DNA from 4 places in the Micromonospora jinlongensis genome. Region 1 is predicted to be linked to each of the others. Evidence: riboswitches for the same ligand, from Rfam matches in the RefSeq annotation. Region 1 holds a riboswitch; each other region holds the start of a gene.
What was found. Region 1 has a riboswitch for cyclic di-AMP ahead of HNR22_RS31890 (NlpC/P60 family protein). Riboswitches for the same ligand answer to the same signal wherever they lie in the genome.

Region 1 (4,799 bases):
CACGGGTGACCAGTGGAACGAGGGCAAGGCGGTTGCGCGAGCCGACGCTCGCCCCGGTGACCTGGTCTTCTTCTTCTCCGGGCTGAGTCACGTCGGGCTGTATCTGGGTAACAACCAGATGGTGCACGCGCCACGTGCCGGCAAACCGGTGCAGGTGTCCAGCATCAACACCATGCCGGTCGCCGGGTTCCGCAGACCTGGCTGATCCAGATCACGCACTGACGGCCCCCGGTCACCGACCGGGGGCCGTCGTTGTTCGTCAGCGGGGCGCGCCCACCGGGGAGGGCAACAGCTGCACGTCAGCGAGATCGACGTACATGATCCGGTGGCCGAACTGGATCTGCGCGTAGCGGTTCTTGCCGCGGATCACCGTCCAGTCGCCCGGCGACGAGCCGTCGAACGTGCTGGCCCGGTAGTACTCGCCGGCCAGCACCGCGCCGACGGCGTACCGCTGTCCGGCGGCCAGGGTGTACTGCAGCGGCGAGATCGTCTGGTAGGGCACCCCGTCCGGGTACGCCGCCTGTTCCGGGTACGCCCGCCCGTACACGGGGATGGTCGTTTTTCCGGGTTTCGGCGTGGCCACGACGCCGACGGTCCAACTGGCGGTCGGCGCGGACGCCGGGTTGTGGAACCAGGCCCGCTGCCCGAGATACCAGATGGCGGTCCAGTCGCCCTGCCGCCCGGCGAGCGCGTACGTCTGCCCGGCGGATGCCCGGGCCCCATGGTCCGACACCTCCATGGTGTTCGGGGTGCCGTCGGGGCGCAGGGCGATGTCGTTGACAAGCGGCGCGTCTGCGGACGGCGCGCTGTGCAGGATCACCGACGAGGAGCCGCGCGGCGTGCACGGCACACCAGGGGTGACGCACCCGACGAACGCCGGCTGGTTGGTGGCGTAGTCCGGGTCGATCCGGACCAGCCCGGTGGCCGGGGTGCCGGTGTCCAGCCGAGGTGCGTGCAGCAGGTCGAAGTAGTGCGTCCAGTCCCAGTAGGGGCCCGGGTCCCAGTGCATTCCCCGCACGGTCGAGGCGACGGTGCCGGGCACGTTGTCGTGGCCGATGATGTGCTGGCGGTCCAGCGGGATGCCCAGCCGCAGCGCCAGGTGCCGCACCAGTTTCGCCGAGGTCCGGTACATCGCCTCCGTGTACCAGGTGCCCTGCGCGGCGAAGCCCTCGTGTTCGAGACCGATCGACTTGGCGTTGACGTACCAGTTGCCCGCGTGCCAGCCGACGTCCTTGGTCTTCACGTGCTGGGCGATGTGCCCGTCGACGGAGCGCAGCGAGTAGTGCCAGCTCACGTAGGTCGGGTCCTGGACGAGTTGCAGGGTCGTCGCCCAGCTCGCCTCGGTGTCGTGGATGACGATGTACTCGATTTTCTGCCGGGCGGGCCGGTCGGAGAGGTCGTGGTTGCCGTAGTCCCCGTCGCCGAACGCCTCGTAGGGCGCCGGGATCCACTCGCAGGAGACGGTGCGCGGGCACTCCAGCCCGTCCGGGCGGGCCAACCGGCGCAGGCCCAGCCGGTCCAACCAGGAGCGCTCGGGCTGTACCGCGCGTGCCGGCAGGGTGATCCGCTGGCCGTCGTCGGTCACCCGGGACTCGCCCGCGGCGATGGTCGTGAAGACCTCGTCGGCGAAGGCCGCGGCGGCGTCGGCGCTGTCCGCACCGGCGTAGCGGGCCACCGCGCCGTACCAGGCCGCCGGGTCGGTGTCCGCGCCGACCGGCGCACCCAACTCCCGCTGGTACGCGCTGAGCAACGCGGCCCCACCCCGGATGTTGACCGCCGCATCGGTGCGCAGCGCCTCGGGGGTGGCACCCGTCAGTGCGGCCGCCGCGTCCACGGTCTGCAACGCGGCGGCGGTCGGTGCGGGGGCCTCGACGGGTCGGGGTGCGGGCACGCGGGAGGGCCGGGAGTCGTCACCGCGTGGGTCCTCGGCGCCGGCGTCGTGGTGGCCGCGCCCGGGTAGAGCGGTCACGTGGCGGGCGTCGGTCAGGTGCATCGGGCCGTAGCCGCCACTCGTGCTCGGTGTGCCGGCGTTGCTGTCCCAGCGGGACTCCAGATAGGAGACGCCGAGCAGCACGCCCGTCGGCACGCCGTACTCGGTCGCCGCGGTCGCGTACTGCTGCTGGCGATCGGCGGTGGGTGCGGCGGTGGCGGCCGTGGAGAGTGGCACCGCGCTCGCGGCGGCGACGACGGTCGTGGCGAGCAGTGCGCGCCAGCCGGCCGACACTGTTGGATGGTGCATCGAACCCCCTAGATTCTCGCGGGTAGAGGTCAGGTCACCATCGCGCCGCTGGAGAGTCCGCGTCAATACCTTTCCATCTATCGACTTGTTCAGAAAGAAATCTTCATACACGGTCGGTGACCCCCATCCGATCGGTACGGAGTGTCACGGCCGTACGGGTTGCGGATCGGTAACGGGCGTCTCTACTCTGGTCATTTGTCGGCCCGACAGCAGCTCTGCCCATCCCGGGCGGTAACGGACCGACACCGCCGAGTCGTTTCCGAGCGAACCGGGGACCCACGTCCCTCGGGGTGAATCCGCAGCCACTGCGGTAGGGCGCCGACTTCCCGCCCGAACCCGTCAGCTAACCCGGTAGGCGGTCAGGAAGAAGGAGTACGGAACCCCGGTGGCACTCCATGCCCCGCGGCCGTCGTCCGAGCGGTCGGCATTCGCCGTCCCGACGTCGATCGTGCCGCGCCCACGCTGGTCCCGCTTCACCACCGCTCTCGCCGCACTGGTCGGCGTCGCCGTCGTCCTGACGGGCAGCGCCACGGCCGCCCACGCCGACCCGTCCGTCGCCGAGATCGAGCGCCAGATCGACGCCGACTGGAACACACTCGAACCCATCATCGAACGGCACAACGCCACCCGGGCCGACCTCGCCGCCAAGCGCAAGCAGGCGGACGCGCTGGCCGCCCGGATCGCCCCGCTGGAGCGGCAGGTCGACGCCGCGATGGACAAGGTCAGCGCGCTGGCCGTGCGCGCGTACAAGGGCGAGACCGTCTCGACCGTCAACGCGATGCTCGGCAGCCGGTCGCCCAGCGAGGTGGTCAGCCAGCTCGAAATGCTCGACCGGTTCGCGCACAACCAGCAGCAGGACGTACGCGAGGTCGCCGACCTGCGCGACGAGCTGGCCGCGCAGAAGGCGCCGCTGGACGAGATGGTCGCCCAGCTGGCCCGCACCGAGGCCCAGTTGGCGGCCAAGAAGAAGCAGATCAACGAAGAGATCGACCGGCTGCAGAAGCTGCGCCTCAAGGTGTACGGCAACGGGGGCGGCGGTCCGCTGCGTCCCGCGCCCTGTCCGGCGAGCTACCCCGGCGGCGCCGCCGGCACGGCGGTCAAGTTCGCCTGCGCGCAGATCGGAAAGCCCTACGTGTGGGGTGCCGAGGGCCCGAACTCGTACGACTGCTCGGGTCTGATGTTGGCCGCATGGGCGAAGGCCGGGGTGTCGTTGCCGCACAACGCCGCCCAGCAGAGCCGCGTCACCAAGGATGTCAGCAAGGCTGACCTGCGCCCCGGCGACCTGGTCTTCTACTACAGCGACATCCACCACGTCGGCATGTACGTCGGCAACGGCTGGGTGGTGCACGCCTCGCAGGCCGGCCAGCCGGTCAAGATGAAGAAGGTCGACGACGGCCCGATCCACAGCTACGGCCGCCCAGGCTGACCCCGGGTGACCAGGAGGGCCCGTCGCGATCCGTCGCGGCGGGCCCTCGTCGTCTGACCGTCGTGCCTCAGCCCGTCAGCGGGTGGGCCAGGTGCGCCAGTGCTGCCAGGCGCGGCTGGGCGTCGGCCCCCGCTGGCCCTGGTAGCGCGAGCCGTAGACCGCTGAACCGTACGGGTGCTCGGCCGGCGAGGAGAGCCGGAAGATGCAGAGCTGCCCGATCTTCATGCCCGGCCAGAGGGTGATCGGCAGGTTCGCCACGTTGGAGAGCTCCAGCGTCACGTGACCGGAGAACCCCGGGTCGATGAAGCCGGCGGTGGAGTGTGTGAGCAGCCCGAGCCGGCCCAGGGAGCTCTTGCCTTCCAGTCGGCCGGCGAGCTGGTCGCCCAGCGAGATGACCTCCAGCGTCGAGGCCAGCACGAACTCGCCCGGGTGCAGCACGAACGGCTCGCCGTCTGGCACCTCGACCGCCGACGTCAGGTCGTCCTGCTGCATCGCCGGATCGATGTGCGTGTAGAGGTGGTTGTTGAAGACCCGGAACAGCCGGTCGAGTCGGACGTCGATGCTGGAGGGTTGGACCAGGGTGGGCTCGAACGGCTCCAGGCCCAGCGTGCCGGCCTTGAGCTCGGAGACCAGGTCGCGGTCGGAGAGCAGCATCGGACCACCATAGCTGTTGTCGAAAGTGCCAGGATTCGGTGCCGATGACCAGCGCGTCGAGGTCGCTGCTCGTACATTTGTTCGATAGAATGCCCACATGGCTTCCTGGTCCGAATTCGCCGCCGACGAGCCCCGACTCGCCGACGGGATCCGCGTTCTCCTCCAGCAGTACGGGCCAGGCTTCGGCTACCTGGCCACGGTCCGCGCCGACGGCGGGCCCCGGGTCCATCCGGTCTCCCCGGTCATCACCGACGAGGGCTTGTTCTGCTTCATCGTCGACTCTCCGAAGCGCCGCGATCTCGAACGCGACGGCCGTTACGCGCTGCACTCGTTCCCTCCGGAGGAGAGCGACGACGAGGCGTACGTGGCGGGTCGCGCCCGTCCGGTGACCGATCCGCTCCAGCTCGCACGGTTGGCGCAGGGTGCCCGGGCGGAGCCGCAGGTCGACTGGCGGTTGTTCGAGTTCACCGTCGACGTGGC
Region 2 (4,799 bases), 2.0 Mb from region 1:
TGCCCACCGCTCGGGAGGTGGCCGCCGCAGAAGCCGTCGACCTGCACCGGTACGCCGAGGAGGTGGCCGTCGCCGCGGCCGGCGCGGCCAGGACCGCACAGCGGCGACGTGTTGCCTGGCTGACCGCTCAGGAGGAGATGGAGCGGGCCTGGGCCAAGTACGACGAGGCGGACACCGCCGCCCGTCGCTTCGCGGGTGCCGGGGCGCTACCCACCCCCTGCACCCCCCACACCCCCGCCGAGTACGCCGCCCGGGAGCGCTATCTGCACCGGGCGGCGATGGCGGCGTACTGGCGGGGCGACCTGACCATGGCGCAGCTCGGCGACGTGTTCGCCCACCGGCGCGGCTGGGATCCCCGGCGGCATCCGGTCGAGCAGGAGGTGCTGCTCAGCCGGGCGATCCGGGACGCGCGACTGGCCGACTACGACGCTGCCGCCACCCGGGAGCGGGCCGCGTGGCGCGACGCGGAGCTGGCCGCCGAGTCGGCGCGCGTCCTCACCGCTGAGGCGTACGCGGCGGCGGCCCGGCTGCGACCGGCCCCGCTGCCCGCTCGCCGGGCGGCGACCGGGGTGTTCCGACCCGCCGTCGTGGCACGGTGGCGCCCGGCCCGGGCGAGTTGAGCCCGATCCGTGACGTGAGCCGGGTCACGCCGATGCCGAATCGGTCGTCCGGCGCGATCGGCCCGATTGTTCCCGTGATTGTGGCCGCATTCTCGACGACCTGTCCGGTTGTCGCCCGTTGGCGTCGCCGTAACCGCTTGTCCCATCGAGTCACGTCATCGGCAATACGCGCAGAAATTGCCGCGTGAATTCGGGTTTACGCAGGTGAACCTGGCTTGGCAGGGTGTGGACGGCCCAGTAGTGTCGTCCCGTCCGGTGCGGTAACCGATCGCAAGAGGCGACGCCGCGCCGACCCGCTCAATCGTGCTTAACGAACCGGGGACCCATCAGTAAGTCCGGGGTGAATCCGCGAGCCACGGCCCGCGGTAGGGCGATCTTCCCGCCCGAATCCGTCAGCTAACCCGGTAGGCGGTGTCGGAAGGAGTTCCATCCTCGTGCAGCACCTTTCCACCCCTCGGTTGTTCCTTCGCCTCCACGGCGTAGCGGTGCCCCCGCTCATTCGTCCAGTGACGGTGAGCTGACCCCCCCGGGTCATCGCCTAACCGCCCGGCCGCGCCGGGCGTTCCCCTGAGCGGTTCACCATCCGCGGACCATCGTCCGCGCGCTGGCGCCTGCCCGGATGCCGGTCCGGCCCCGGTGTGCCGCTCTCCCCCCGATCCGTGGAGGACCCCGTGAAGCACACCCTGAAGCGTCAGCTCCGCCGCCTCACCACCGAGCGTCCGTACCAGATCGTTGCCGCCTCCGCCGCGGCCCTCGCCATCGCCACCACCACCGGCGCCCTGCTCACCACCGCCGACGACGCGCCGGCCGGCCAGCGCACCGCGACCACGGTCGCCGAGATGCGCAGCGACGTCGCCGCCTCCCGCGGCGAGGTGCGCGAGGCGTCCCCGTCGGCCAGCGCCGCGCCGACCACCGCAGCCCCGGCCACCACCGCCGCGTCACCCGCCGCCAAGGCCAGCAGCAACCCCGACCTGACCCGTAAGCCGGAGCGGCCGAAGCCGCCGGCGACCAAGGTGCTCGACTACGACTACGAGGCGCAGAACACGTACTACAACTGCGGCCCCGCAGCCACCCGTAACGCGCTCAGCGCCGCCGGAATCGACCGCACCCAGGGTGAGCTCGGCGCCGAGCTGGGCACCACCGAGATGGGCACCAACTCGGCCCTGGACACCACCCGGGTGCTCAACGCCGAGGTGAAGGGCTCCCCGTACCGGACCCGGATGTTCGCCGGCGCGCCCAGCCCGGCCCAGATGGACCAGCTGCAGGCCGACGTGGTCAAGGCCATCACCGATGGCCGTGGCGTGGTCGCCAACGTCGTCGGCGACGCCACCGACACCGCTGGCGGCTGGCACTCCTACGGTGGCGGTCACTACATCGCCGTCGTGGGTTACAAGGACAACGGCCGCACCGTACGGATCGCCGACTCGGCGAACCCGGCCGACGCGTCGTACTGGATCACCACGATCAACCTGGCCAACTGGATCGCGAGCCGGGGCTACTCCGCCTGACCCAGGCACGCTGGACCGCCGCGGGCGCCGTCCCCCACAAGGGGCCGGCGCCCGCGGCGTCTTCGTCCGTGCCGTCAGTACGCGATGAAGCCGTACAGCGCGAGGTGGTTCGACTTCGTCCCGCCGACGGTGTGGTCGATCGTGGACGGTTGAACACCGCCGTTCAGGAAGAGATAGTCGATCTTGCTGGAGCCGCTGGTGGCCTTCGAGCCGTAACCGGTCATGCCGTAGCCGCTCAACGTGCCGGCCCCGATGCCCGTACGGTTCGCGTCGATGCCCACGACGCGGATCGTGGACGCGTTCAGCAGGCTGGTCGCGTCCGCGCCGAGGTGGATGCCGGTGTTGGCGATGCCCCGGTCCCCGTCACCGGCGCAGGCGTTCTGCCGGTTCTCCTGGGGCAGGTGCATGGTCGCGGCGAACACACTCGTGCCGGTCGCCTTGATGGTGAACCGGGCCGCGATGGCGCTGGTCCGCTTCCACTTGTAGAAGTCGGTGCTGTCCGGGTCGCTGTTCGGCGGCTTGTACAGCGTGCATCCGGCGCCGTTGGCGTACGCCGTGCCCGGCCTGAGCCAGCCCGCGCTCCAGTATTTCGAGACGTCGCCGCTGGCCAGGCTCAGCGTCCGCTTGTTCCAGATGATGCCGTTGGTCTGCTTCTTCTTGAGGTCCCCGAGCAACTGGGAACTGCACTTGTGCGTGCTGCCCCACGGCTCCGGGTCGCTCCACGCCACGATCGCCCCGTAGCTGCCCGCCGGGTAGCCGAACTTCGCCGACAGTTGGTCGGCGTACGCCTCGGCCTGGCCGGTCCCGCGTACCTGTTGCACGATCAGGATGTCGGGCGCGACCACGCCGCTGGTGCCGGTACGACCGGCGTCGTCGACCAGGATCGAGGTCAGGTGGTCCGGTCCGGAGATGCGGGTGCAGCTCCCGTCGGAGTTGTTCACCACCAGGTTCTCGATGTTGTTGTTGTAGACACGCAGGACCCGGTCGGCCGCCGCGACCGCCTCGGTGCCCCGCGCGGGGCCGCTCGGGGGCGTGCCGAGCGCGGGGGCGCTCAGGGCCGTGCCGAGCGCGACGACCGCCAGGGCCGCGACAAGTGCGGACCGATGCCTCGTGAGCACGGTGGACTCCTCTCCGCGACGGGATCGACAGATGACGCTCCCCGTCCAGGCGCCGAACTCTACAGTGGATCTTCACGTCGCGGGGGTGGCGCGGATGACGACTCTCGTACCAGGCCGTGAACCGTGGGAGACTGCCGCCGTGGTGGATGAATCGGGTGGTCACGCCGGCCGGGGGCCGGTCCTGCTGCTGCTGCACGGCATGGGTGCGACCGGCGACGTGTGGCTGCCCTGGGCGCCGTACCTCGAGCAGCACTGGCCCGGGCGGTGGCTGGCACCGGACCTGGCCGGCCACGGCTGGGCGCCGCCGCTGGCGTCGTACTCCTTCGCCGGTTTCGCCCAGCGGATCGCGCAGGCCCTCGCTCCCGACGACCGGCTCGTCGTGCTCGGGCACTCGCTGGGCGGGGTGGTCGGCCTGGCGTTGGCCGCTCGCGCCGCCGGAAAGCCGGTGGACGCGGTGGTCGGGCTGGGCATCAAGGCGGTCTGGTCGCCCGTGGAGCTGACCCGCGCCGCCGAACTGGCCGCCCGCCCGGTGAGCTGGTTCGCCACCCGCGCCGAGGCGGCCCGCCGCCACCTGCGCGTCTCCGGGCTCGCCGGCCTCGTCCCGCCGGACCACCCGGTGGTGGACGCCGGTCTCCGTCAGGTCGACGGCCGGTGGCGCCTCGCCATGGACCCGGCCGCGTTCGCCGTCGGTGAGCCCGACCTGGCCGCGCTGCTCGCGGCCACCGACGTGCCGGTGGTGCTGGCCCGCGGCGAGCACGACCCGATGGTCACCGACGAACAACTCAAGGAGTACGGCGTACCGGTCGCCACACTGCCCGGGCTCGGGCACAACGCGCACGTCGAGGACCCGGCGGCGGTGCTGGCGCTGCTGGACCCGTACCGCTGACCGGTCAGACAGGTGTGGGCGCGGCCAGTTCCTGCACCGGCTCCAGCTCACGGCGGGCCGCGCTCAGGAACGCCTCGGCGTACGCCTCGGCGGGGAAGTCACCCAGGTAGCGGCGGCGGGTGGCCCAGCGCGTCTCGGCCAGCGGATCGGTGTCCAACAGGTCGGTCAGCACAGCGTCCACGTTGGACATGTTCCGCCGCAGCACGTACCCCGAACCGGCCAACGGGAAGCGCTCCGTGAACCGGTCGCCCGCGTCACCCATGTCGGTCACCGCGTACGGCTTGCCGGAGTAGAGATAGTCCGAGATCACCCCGGACACGTCGGAGACCAGCGCGTCGGAGGAGTTGACGCACTCGGTCAGGCTCAGCTCCCGGGCCGCCGCTCCGACCACGTGCGGGCGGCCGGTGCGGGCCCGGTCGGCGACGAGCAGCTCGGTCAGCCGGCCCAACTGGCGCGCCGACGCCGGGTTCTGCGCCGTGTACGGGTGGGCGCGCAGGATCACTGTCGCGCCGCGCGCCAGCAGTCGACGCAGCAGCTCCTCGGCCACCGGCAGTGAGCAGTAGTCGGCGTCGGCGTGGTGCCCGGTCCAGGTGGGGGTGTAGAGCACTGTCGGGTTCGCCAGCCCTCGCGCCGGCTCCGGGCGTACCTCGATCGACTCCACCTGTGG
Region 3 (4,799 bases), 3.8 Mb from region 1:
CCGGCAGATCCAGACCGTCCGCCGTCGCCTGGTGAAGAAGATCCTCGCCACGGTCAAGGACCTCAAGGCCAACCACGCCGAGCGGTACCGCACCTTCTGGACCGAGTTCGGCGCGGTGGTCAAGGAAGGGCTGATCGACGACACGGACAACCGCGACACCCTGCTGGACCTCCTGTCGGTCGCCTCCACCCACGACCCCGCCGAGCCCACCGACCTGGCTGGCTACGTCTCACGGATGAAGGACGGCCAGAGCGACATCTGGTACGCCACCGGCGAGTCCCGGGCCGCCATCGAGAACTCGCCGCACCTGGAGGCGTTCCGGGCCAAGGGCCACGAGGTGCTGCTGCTCACCGACCAGGTCGACGAGGTGTGGGTCGAGCGGGTCGGCGCGTACGACGGTCGGCCGCTGCGGTCCATCGCCAAGGGCGAGATCGACCTGGACACCGACGAGGAGAAGCAGCAGGCCGAGGCCGAGCGCGAGCAGCAGCGTCAGGAGTTCGCCGCCCTGCTCGACTGGCTGGGCACCACCCTGACCGACAGTGTCCGGGAGGTGCGTCTGTCGTCGCGACTGACCACCTCGCCCGCCTGCGTCGTCGGCGATGCCCACGACCTCACCCCAACTCTGGAGAAGATGTACCGGGCGATGGGGCACGAGGTTCCCCCGACCAAGCGGATCCTGGAGATCAACCCCGGTCACCCGCTGGTGTCCGGGCTCCGCAAGGCCCACGAGCAGGGCAGCGACCAGATGGCCCTGACCGAGACCGCCGAGCTGCTCTACGGCCTGGCGGTGCTCGCCGAGGGCGGTGAGCTGACCGACCCGGCCCGCTTCACCCGGACGCTCGCCGACCGGCTGGCGCGCACCCTGTAGCTGGCGTACCCCTCCGGCCGGCGGGCCTCCCGCGCAGCGGACCCCGCCGGCCGGCCACCTCTGCGGGCACCTGATCGCAAACGGTCCATCGTGGTCACTGCACAGAGACGGCAGGCCCGCAACCGCTGAGCGAACCGTCCAGCGCGCCCCGGTGAAGAACTTCACAGGGGTTGGGCGATCGTCACCGACCGTGCCTAACGTCGGTCGGGTTCGCCACTGCGGACACCACGGCCGGCAACGCCAAATCCTGCCCCCGGTCGGCGGAACCCAGTCACCAGGGCAGGAGCGGGGGACCCAAACGTTCCTCGGTGCACGTCACCTCGGGGTGAAGCCGCCATCGTGCGGCCGGGCTCCTCGGCCCGAACCCGACAGCTCACCTCGCCGGCGTGGAGGAAGTTCACATGACGTCTGTCTACACGCCCCGTCACCGACGGGTCACCGCCCGCCGCCTCGCCGTCGGCACCCTGGCCGTCGGTGCGGTCACCGGTGCTGTCGCCCTCTTCGGCCCGGCCGCCCCCGCGCAGGCCGCGGTCAACTGGGACGCGATCGCCCAGTGCGAGTCCGGCGGCAACTGGAAGATCAACACCGGCAACGGTTACTACGGCGGCCTGCAGTTCTCCCAGGGCACCTGGGCCGGCTACGGCGGCAAGAAGTACGCCGCCCGCGCCGACCTGGCCAGCCGCGGCGAGCAGATCGCCATCGCCGAGAAGGTGCTCGACGGGCAGGGCATCGGCGCATGGCCGACCTGCGGCAAGAAGGGCGGCTCCGCCGCGAAGCCGTCGACGAAGTCCACGCAGAAGTCCACCGCCAAGTCCACGGCGAAGCCCACCGAGCAGCAGGAGCGGCCCTCGCGGCGGGAGCAGCCGGCGACCCGCAACCACGAGCGCACCGCGCCGACCTCGAGCGGCCAGACCTACCTGGTCAAGCCGGGCGACACCCTGTCGGAGATCGCTGACAGCCACCGGGTGACCGGCGGTTGGCAGGCGCTCTACGAGCACAACCGGCAGCTGATCGGGGCCGACCCGGGTCTGATCTTCCCGGGGCAGCGGCTCAGCCTCTGACGGTCTTCCCGCGTCAGCGGCTCAGCCTCTGACGGATCACGTACGAACGCTCGGCCGGGTCACCGGCCGAGCGTTCGTACGTGTGATGCCCATCAGCCCGAGCGCTCGTACCCCGGGGGGAAGCCGTCACGCCGCGGAGGCGGATGTCTTCGGCCCTCGCTGCGAGGTGACCGGACCGGCGTTCCAGCCCCAGCGGGGAGCCGGCGCGCTGCTCTCCCCGGACCAGCCCGTGCCGCGCTGCTCGCTGTCGTCGTCGATGGTCTCGTCGGCGGGGGCCGGTGTGCTGCGGGCCAGTCGTATCGACTGCTCCGCGCCGGCGCGGGCCGCGCACGGCCAGGACTGCCCGGCGCACTGAAGGTTGCGGCACTGACCCTCGTCGTCCGGCTCGTGGGCGCTCAGCACGTCGATCGCCAGTTGCCAGAGCAGCGGGTCGGTCACGTCGTGCGGCCGCTCGGCAGTGCGACTCGGCCGGTTGCTGGTGTCGTCGTCGGACATTGTGGGTCCCCCCTTGTCAGGCTGTACCCCACAAGGGTCACCCGCCAGCCGCCGGCTAAACCGCCGACCTGCTGTGATGTGTCTCCGGTCGCAGCGGTCGCCGGGACGCCGCACGCAGATCGGTCAATCCGGCAGCAGCGGCATCTCGACGCCCGGCTCCCGGCCGAGCAGGACCGCTCGGGTCAGCGCCGTTGAGCCGAACCGGTCGCGGACCGCGTCCACCGCAGCGTCCAACTCCGCGCCCGGATCGCGGTGAAACGGCAGCTCCGGTTGCACGGGGTTGTCGTCCAGGTTGCCCACCGAGACACCGATCAGGGTGACACCCCGACGATCGATCTCGGTCAACGCGGCTCGCAGCAACGTGCGCGCGGCGGCGAGCAGCGGCGTCGTGTCGGCGGTCGCCTTGCCGATGGTGTGCGAGCGGGTCGCCCGGGTGTAGTCGCCGAACCGCAGCCGCAACACCACAGTGCGACCGGACCGTCCCGCTGCCCGCATGCGGCGGCTGACCCGGTCGACCAGGCCGGCGAGGATGGCATCCAGCTCCGCCGGGGCGTGCGGGGTACGACTCAGCGCATGCTGCGCGCCCATCGAGCCGCGTCGGCGGCCGACCTGCACCGAGCGAGGATCGCGGTTGTGCGCCAGGGCGTGCAGGTGCCTGCCGGCGCCGGACCCGAGCAGCGACACCAGGGCGGCCTCACCGAGCCGGGCCACCTCACCGACCGTACGGATCCGGCGTTCCCGCAGCTTCGCTGAGGTGACCGGGCCGACGCCCCATAACCGCTCGACCGGCAGTGGGTGCAGGAAGGCCAACTCGGCGTCCGGTGCGACCACCAGCAGACCGTCCGGCTTCGCCACCCCGCTGGCGACCTTCGCCAGGAACTTCGTGCGGGCCACACCCACTGTGATCGGCAGGTGGACCCGTTCACGAACCTCCCGGCGCAGCCGCTCGGCGATCTCGGCCGGCGACCCCACCAGCCGCCACAGGCCACCCACGTCCAGGAACGCCTCGTCGATGGAGAGCCCCTCGACCAGTGGCGTGGTCTGCCGGAAGATCTCGAAGACCGCCCGGCTCGCCGCCGTGTACGCCGACATCCGGGGCGGCACCACGATCGCGTCCGGACAGAGGCGGCGCGCCTGCTGACCACCCATCGCGCTGCGTACGCCTCGCGCCTTCGCCTCGTAACTGGCCGCGAGGACCACGCCGCCGCCGACGATCACCGGCCGCCCCCGCAGGCGCGGGTCGTCACGCTGCTCGACCGACGCGTAGAAGGCGTCCAGGTCGGCGTGCAGGATGCTGGCGCCGGACGACACGTACACATGTTCGCATGGCGGGCGGCCATCTCGGCAATGAGCTGGGCGAACACCCGATCAGTCGAGGCAGAACTCGTTGCCCTCCGGGTCGGCCATGACGAGGTGACCGGCACCCAGTGGGGGAGCGGGCTCGTGGCGACTGAGCCGGGTGGCGCCGTATGCGGCGAGTCGTTCCGCCTCCGCCTCCAGGGCCGCCATCCGCTCGTCACCCGTGAGCCCGGGAGCGGCCCGCACATCGAGGTGTACGCGATTCTTCACCTGCTTGGGCTCGGGCACCCGCTGGAAGAACAGGCGCGGTCGCGCACCCTCGGGGTCGACCACCGCCGAGGCGTCGTTGCGGTTCTCCGGCGGGACCCCCATCGCGTCCAGCGCCTGCTCCCACGACTCGAAGTTTCCGGGCGGGCCCTGCAACTGGTAGCCGAGGGCCTCGGCCCAGAATGCGGCCAACCCGGCGGGGTCGGCGCAGTCGAACGTGATCTGCACGTCGCGGGCCATGTCAGCTCCCTGTCTCGTGATCTGGTCGGTCATGATCCCAGCCTCTCGTGAATAGCGGACAGGGCCGTTCCGCGATCCGTGCGACGATCGGCGTGTGACCGTCGAGGCAACGACCGAGCGGGTGCTGCGGTTGCTGGGGCTGCTCCAGCGGCGACCATCCTGGACGGCCGCGGACCTCGCCGCCGAGCTGGGCGTCACCGACCGCTGCGTCCGCCGCGACGTGCAGCGACTGCGCACACTCGGCTATCCCGTGCAGGCGGTGTCGGGCGTCGGCGGTGGCTATCAGCTCGGCGCGGGCACCCGGCTGCCGCCGTTGCTCCTCGACGACGAGGAGGCGATCGCGACGGCGGTCTCCCTACGCCTCGCCTCGGGCGGCACGATCGCCGGAGCGGGCGAGGCGGCCCTGCGGGCACTCGCGAAGCTCGACCAGGTGATGCCGTCGCGGCTGCGTGCCGAGGTGCGGGCGGTGCACGGCGCCACGGAGACGCTCATGGGCCCGGTGGCCGAGATCGACGCGGAGCTGCTGGTGACCCTGGCGCGGGCCTGTCGCGACGCGGTGCGGGTCCGCT
Region 4 (4,799 bases), 1.7 Mb from region 1:
GCGCCGAGCGCGACGGCTACCGGATGGCCCGGGTGGGCACGCACGGGGCGCTGGTCGAGCGCGACGCGATGGTCTTCCACGCGGCGCAGCGGCGACACACCCTGGACGCCGAGCACGAGGGGCTGGTCTTCGGCCGGCTGGACCTGCGCGACCGTCAGGTGCTGCACGTCGGGCGCCTCGGCATCCGCGACGAGGACGCCCGCACGCTGGTCGTCGACTGGCGGGCACCGGCCGCCGCCGCCTTCTACCAGGCCACCCCGGCCCAGCCGCTGGACGTGGTGCGCCGCCGCACGATCCAGTCCCGCGCCGAGCGGGTCACCCGCATCGAGGACGACCTGCTCGACCCGAACGCCGCCCCGGAGGGGATGACGGTCGTCGGCGACGGCGCGCTGCTGGCCACCCTGTCGAAGGCCACCGGCCGGGGCATGCGGGACATCGTGGCGACCATCCAGCGCGAACAGGACGAGGCGATCCGCTCCCCCGGCTCCGGGGTCACGATCGTCGCGGGCGGCCCCGGCACCGGTAAGACCGCTGTCGCCCTGCACCGGGCCGCCTTCCTGCTCTACTCCGACCGCAGCCGGTACGCGGGCGGCGGCATCCTGGTGGTCGGCCCGTCGTCGGTCTTCGTGGAGTACATCGGCTCGGTGCTGCCGTCGCTGGGCGAGGACACCGCGACACTGCACTCGCTGGGCACCCTCTTCCCGGGCATGAGCGCCACCCGCACCGACCCGCCCGAGGTGGCGGCGGTGAAGGGCTCGCTGCGGATGCGTCGGGTGCTGGAGCGGGCTGCCCGCGACGCGGTGCCGGGCGGCCCGGGTGAGCTGCGGCTGCTCTACCGGGGCACGCTGCTGCGGCTGGACCGGACGGCACTGGACCGGATCCGGGACCGGGCGCTGCAACGGGGCGCCCGCCGCAACGAGGTGCGCCGGGCCGGCTTCGACGGGGTGTTCGCCGCGCTCTGGGCCCAGGCCCGTGAGGTGGGCATTCGACTGCCGGACCAGCGGACCTTCGAGGCGGAAATCGCCGAGCGGTCGGAGTTCCGCGAGTTCCTCAAGGCGTGGTGGCCCCGACTGCACCCTCGACACGTCCTCGGCTGGCTGGCGCAGCCGGACCGGCTGCGCCGGTACGCCGGGGGGATCCTCTCCACGGCGGAGATCCAGCTGCTCAGCGCCGCGTACCGGCACCTGGACTCGACCGGCCTGACCATCGCCGACATCGCGCTGCTGGACGAGTTGGACTCCCTGCTCGGCAAGCCGGCGCAGTCGGCCAAGGCCCGGCGCGACCCGTTCCAGCTGGCTGGCGGCGTACGCGAGTTGAGCACCCTCGGCGAGCGGCAACGGGCCGCCCGAGCGGCGGCCCGCGAGCGCCCGGAGGACTACCGGGACTACGCGCACGTGGTCGTGGACGAGGCGCAGGACGTCTCACCGATGCAGTGGCGGATGGTCGGTCGACGTGGCCGTCTGGCCTCCTGGACGGTGGTCGGCGACCCCGCCCAGACCGCGTGGACCGGCGACCCCGACGAGCTGGACCGGGCCCGGGACCAGGCGCTGGGTCGGCGCAAGCGGCACGATTTCACGCTCACCACCAACTACCGCAACTCCTCGGAGATCTTCGCGGTGGCGGCTGCGGAGATCCGCCGGCTCTACCCTGACCTGCCGCTGCCGACCGCCGTCCGCTCCACCGGGGTCGACCCGGTCGAGCTGGTGGTGCCCCCGACCGGGTTGGAGACCGCGACGGTGGAGGCGGCCGCAGGCCTGCTGGCCGAGGTGGAGGGCACCGTCGGCGTGATCACGCCGGTCCCCCGCCGCGACGAGGTCGCCGGCTGGGTCGCCGCACTCGGCGCGCCGAGGCTCCAGGTGGTCACCAGCCTGGAGGCAAAGGGCATGGAGTACGACGGGGTCGTGCTGGTCGCCCCGAGCGAGATCCGGGCGGATCCGGGTGCCGGGGTGCGCACCCTGTACGTGGCACTCTCCCGGGCCACGCAGCGCCTCACCACCATCGACCCGACGGGCTGATCCGTGCTGGCGAGCCGCCGGCGAGAGTTGCCGCCCCTACACTTGCATACATAGCGATGTGAACATACATTTGACCGGGTCCCGGCTGGCGGCGGAGGGTGGTTCTCGTGGGCGCAGGTCATGACCACCACCACGGGTCCGTCGCCAATGCCGCACACCAGCACCGGGGCCGCCTCTGGGCGGCATTCGGGCTGCTCGCCACCCTGATGGTGGTCGAGGCGGTGGCCGCCCTGCACACCGGCTCGCTCGCCCTGCTCTCCGACGCCGGGCACATGTTCACCGACGTGCTCGGCATCGGGATGGCGCTCGCCGCGATCACCGCGACCCGGCGGGCCACCGGCGACCCGCAGCGCACCTTCGGGCTCTACCGACTCGAGGTGCTCGCCGCGCTGGCCAACGCCGTCCTGCTCTCCGGCGTCGCGATCTACGTGGTGATCGAGTCGATCCGCCGCTTCGGCGACCCGCACGAGGTCATCGCCGGCCCGATGCTCGCGGTGGCCGTGCTCGGCCTGCTCGCCAACATCGCCGCCTTCGCCCTGCTCCGCGCCGGAGCCAAGGAGAGCATCAACCTCCAGGGCGCCTACCTGGAGGTGCTCGGCGACCTGCTCGGCTCGGTCGGCGTGATCGGCGCCGCACTGCTCATCACCGTCACCGACTGGTGGTGGGCCGACCCGCTGGTCGCCGTCGCCATCGGCGTGTTCATCCTCCCGCGCACCTGGCGGCTGGCGCGCGCCGCCGTCCGCATCCTGGTGCAGGCCGCCCCGGAGCACCTCCAGGTGACCGCCGTGCACGACCGGCTGGCCGCGGTCCCCGGTGTGGTCGAGGTGCACGACCTGCACGTCTGGACGCTCACCTCCGGCATGGACGTGGCCTCCGCACACCTGACCATGGCGCCCGGGGCGGAGGTCGGCGCGGTGCTCACCGCCGCGCGTACGGCCCTGCACGACGACTTCCGGATCGAGCACGCGACGTTGCAGATCGAGCCGGGTGCCGCCTCCGGAGCGTGTGGCTCGATCGAGTGGTGACAGCAGTTCCTCGTGACGACGCACGCACCGTCCGTCACATTCGCTGCAGCCGCCCCACCGGCACCGGTAGGCTCGGTCCCGACCTCCACCAGGCGGCGCCCTCCCGGCGCCGGTGGTGGTCGTCGCCTAATCGCCCGCGAGGGCGAACCGGGGAACCACGTACCTGGGGTGCATCCGCGTCAGCGGTAGGGATCTTCCGTCCCGAACCCGTCAGCTAACCCGGTCGGCGGCTGACGGAAGGACATGCACAGTGGCACCAGCACGACCACCCGCCGCCCGACTGGCGGCCCTGATCGTCGCGATGTTCGCCCTCGGCGTCGCGCTCCCGGCCGGCACCGCCTCGGCCGCTCCCCCGACCGGCCTGCGGGCCGCCGCACCCGACTCCGACGAGGAGGGCGGCACCCCCGCGCTGCGAGCCCAACTCGAGGCGGCCAGCAAGGGCTACCTGGACGCGAAGCGCGCCCTGGACGCCTCGGTGCAGCGGCAGCAGCAGCTCACCACCCAGCTGAAGACCATCGAGGTCGAGCTCAACCAACGCAGCGGCAAGGTCGGCGAGATCGCCGGCGTCGCGTACCGCACCGGCCGGCTCAGCGCGGTGTCGGCGCTGCTCAACAGCGACAGCCCGGAAGGCTTCATGGACCGGGCCGCCGCACTGGACGCGGTGGCCGCCAACGAGGACCGGGTGCTGCGCGACCTGCTCAGCAGCAAGGACCAGGCCAACCGCACCCAGGTCGCCCTGAACGGTGAGATCAACGAGCAGCGCAAGCAGGTCGCGGTGATGGCCAAGCGCAAGGAGCAGGCCGAACGGGCCCTGACCGTGGCCACCACCCCCAAGCCGCAGGCCGCCGCCGACACCGGCTCCAACCGGGGCACCTCCGCCGCCAACGCGAAGGCCGCGCCGCGCAACTCCGACGGCTCCTGGCCGTCGGAGACGTGCAGCGTCAACGACCCCACGCCGGCCAACGGCTGCATCACCCCGCGCACCCTGCACGCCCTCAACCAGGCAAAGGCCGCCGGCTTCACCCGGTACGTCTCCTGCCACCGCCCCAGCGGCTCCGGCGAACACCCGAAGGGCCGGGCCTGCGACTTCGCGGCCCAGACGGGCGGCTTCGGCGGGAACGCCACCGGCGGCGACAAGACCTACGGCAACAACCTGGCGGCGTACTTCATCCGCAACGCCGACCGGCTCGCCGTGCTGTACGTGATCTGGTACCGACAGATCTGGCTGCCCAGCAGCGGGTGGAAGTCGTACAGCGGGGCGGGCGGCACCCCGTCCACCGACCACACCAACCACGTGCACCTGTCGGTCTACTGATCCGGCCGTTCCCCGAAGGGCGTGATGCCTGTGAGTCATCAAGATGACTCACAGGCATCACGTTCGTCCGGGCAGCGCTGTCCGACCGGGCTACGTCGCCGGGCGTACCCATGATGTCGTCGCTCGTCGGACGACCCGGCGGCGGTCGGCGGGCAGCATCGCGGTATGCCTCGGATCCCACCCACCGCCCGCAAGGGGCTGCTCACCCTGCACCTGGTCACCTCGCTGGGCTGGCTCGGCGCCGACCTGGTGCTGCTCACCCTCGGCATCGCCGTGCAGCGTGGCGCCGACCCGGCGGTGCTCTACCCGGTCGGCGCGCTGGTCGGCACCGTCCTGTTCGCGCCGCTGAGCGTCCTGGTCTGGCTCATCGGTGTCGCCAGCGCGCTGCTCACCCCCTGGGGCCTGCTGCGCTACCGGTGGGTGGTGGTCAAGCTCGTGCTCACC

Region 2: another riboswitch for cyclic di-AMP. It lies ahead of HNR22_RS29050 (C39 family peptidase); the one in region 1 lies ahead of HNR22_RS31890 (NlpC/P60 family protein).
Region 3: another riboswitch for cyclic di-AMP. It lies ahead of HNR22_RS02025 (LysM peptidoglycan-binding domain-containing protein); the one in region 1 lies ahead of HNR22_RS31890 (NlpC/P60 family protein).
Region 4: another riboswitch for cyclic di-AMP. It lies ahead of HNR22_RS11820 (coiled-coil domain-containing protein); the one in region 1 lies ahead of HNR22_RS31890 (NlpC/P60 family protein).

Annotation. Positions count from the first base shown of each region.
Region 1 covers NZ_JACCHK010000001.1:4,423,768-4,428,566, forward strand. The annotation lists gene HNR22_RS19665 (C40 family peptidase) at 1-205, shown strand, start outside; gene HNR22_RS19670 (N-acetylmuramoyl-L-alanine amidase) at 260-2,239, opposite strand; cyclic di-AMP (ydaO/yuaA leader) riboswitch at 2,476-2,611, shown strand; gene HNR22_RS31890 (NlpC/P60 family protein) at 2,625-3,665, shown strand; gene dcd (dCTP deaminase) at 3,741-4,319, opposite strand; gene HNR22_RS19685 (pyridoxamine 5'-phosphate oxidase family protein) at 4,417-4,799, shown strand, end outside.
Region 2 covers NZ_JACCHK010000001.1:6,445,189-6,449,987, forward strand. The annotation lists gene HNR22_RS29045 (hypothetical protein) at 1-620, shown strand, start outside; cyclic di-AMP (ydaO/yuaA leader) riboswitch at 905-1,046, shown strand; gene HNR22_RS29050 (C39 family peptidase) at 1,280-2,128, shown strand; gene HNR22_RS29055 (hypothetical protein) at 2,203-3,246, opposite strand; gene HNR22_RS29060 (alpha/beta fold hydrolase) at 3,341-4,132, shown strand; gene HNR22_RS29065 (CDP-glycerol glycerophosphotransferase family protein) at 4,137-4,799, opposite strand, start outside.
Region 3 covers NZ_JACCHK010000001.1:585,810-590,608, forward strand. The annotation lists gene htpG (molecular chaperone HtpG) at 1-868, shown strand, start outside; cyclic di-AMP (ydaO/yuaA leader) riboswitch at 1,098-1,269, shown strand; gene HNR22_RS02025 (LysM peptidoglycan-binding domain-containing protein) at 1,270-1,929, shown strand; gene HNR22_RS02030 (hypothetical protein) at 2,056-2,424, opposite strand; gene dinB (DNA polymerase IV) at 2,548-3,735, opposite strand; gene HNR22_RS02040 (VOC family protein) at 3,793-4,230, opposite strand; gene HNR22_RS02045 (WYL domain-containing protein) at 4,325-4,799, shown strand, end outside.
Region 4 covers NZ_JACCHK010000001.1:2,759,558-2,764,356, forward strand. The annotation lists gene HNR22_RS11810 (HelD family protein) at 1-2,015, shown strand, start outside; gene HNR22_RS11815 (cation diffusion facilitator family transporter) at 2,123-3,040, shown strand; cyclic di-AMP (ydaO/yuaA leader) riboswitch at 3,154-3,285, shown strand; gene HNR22_RS11820 (coiled-coil domain-containing protein) at 3,291-4,355, shown strand; gene HNR22_RS11825 (hypothetical protein) at 4,521-4,799, shown strand, end outside.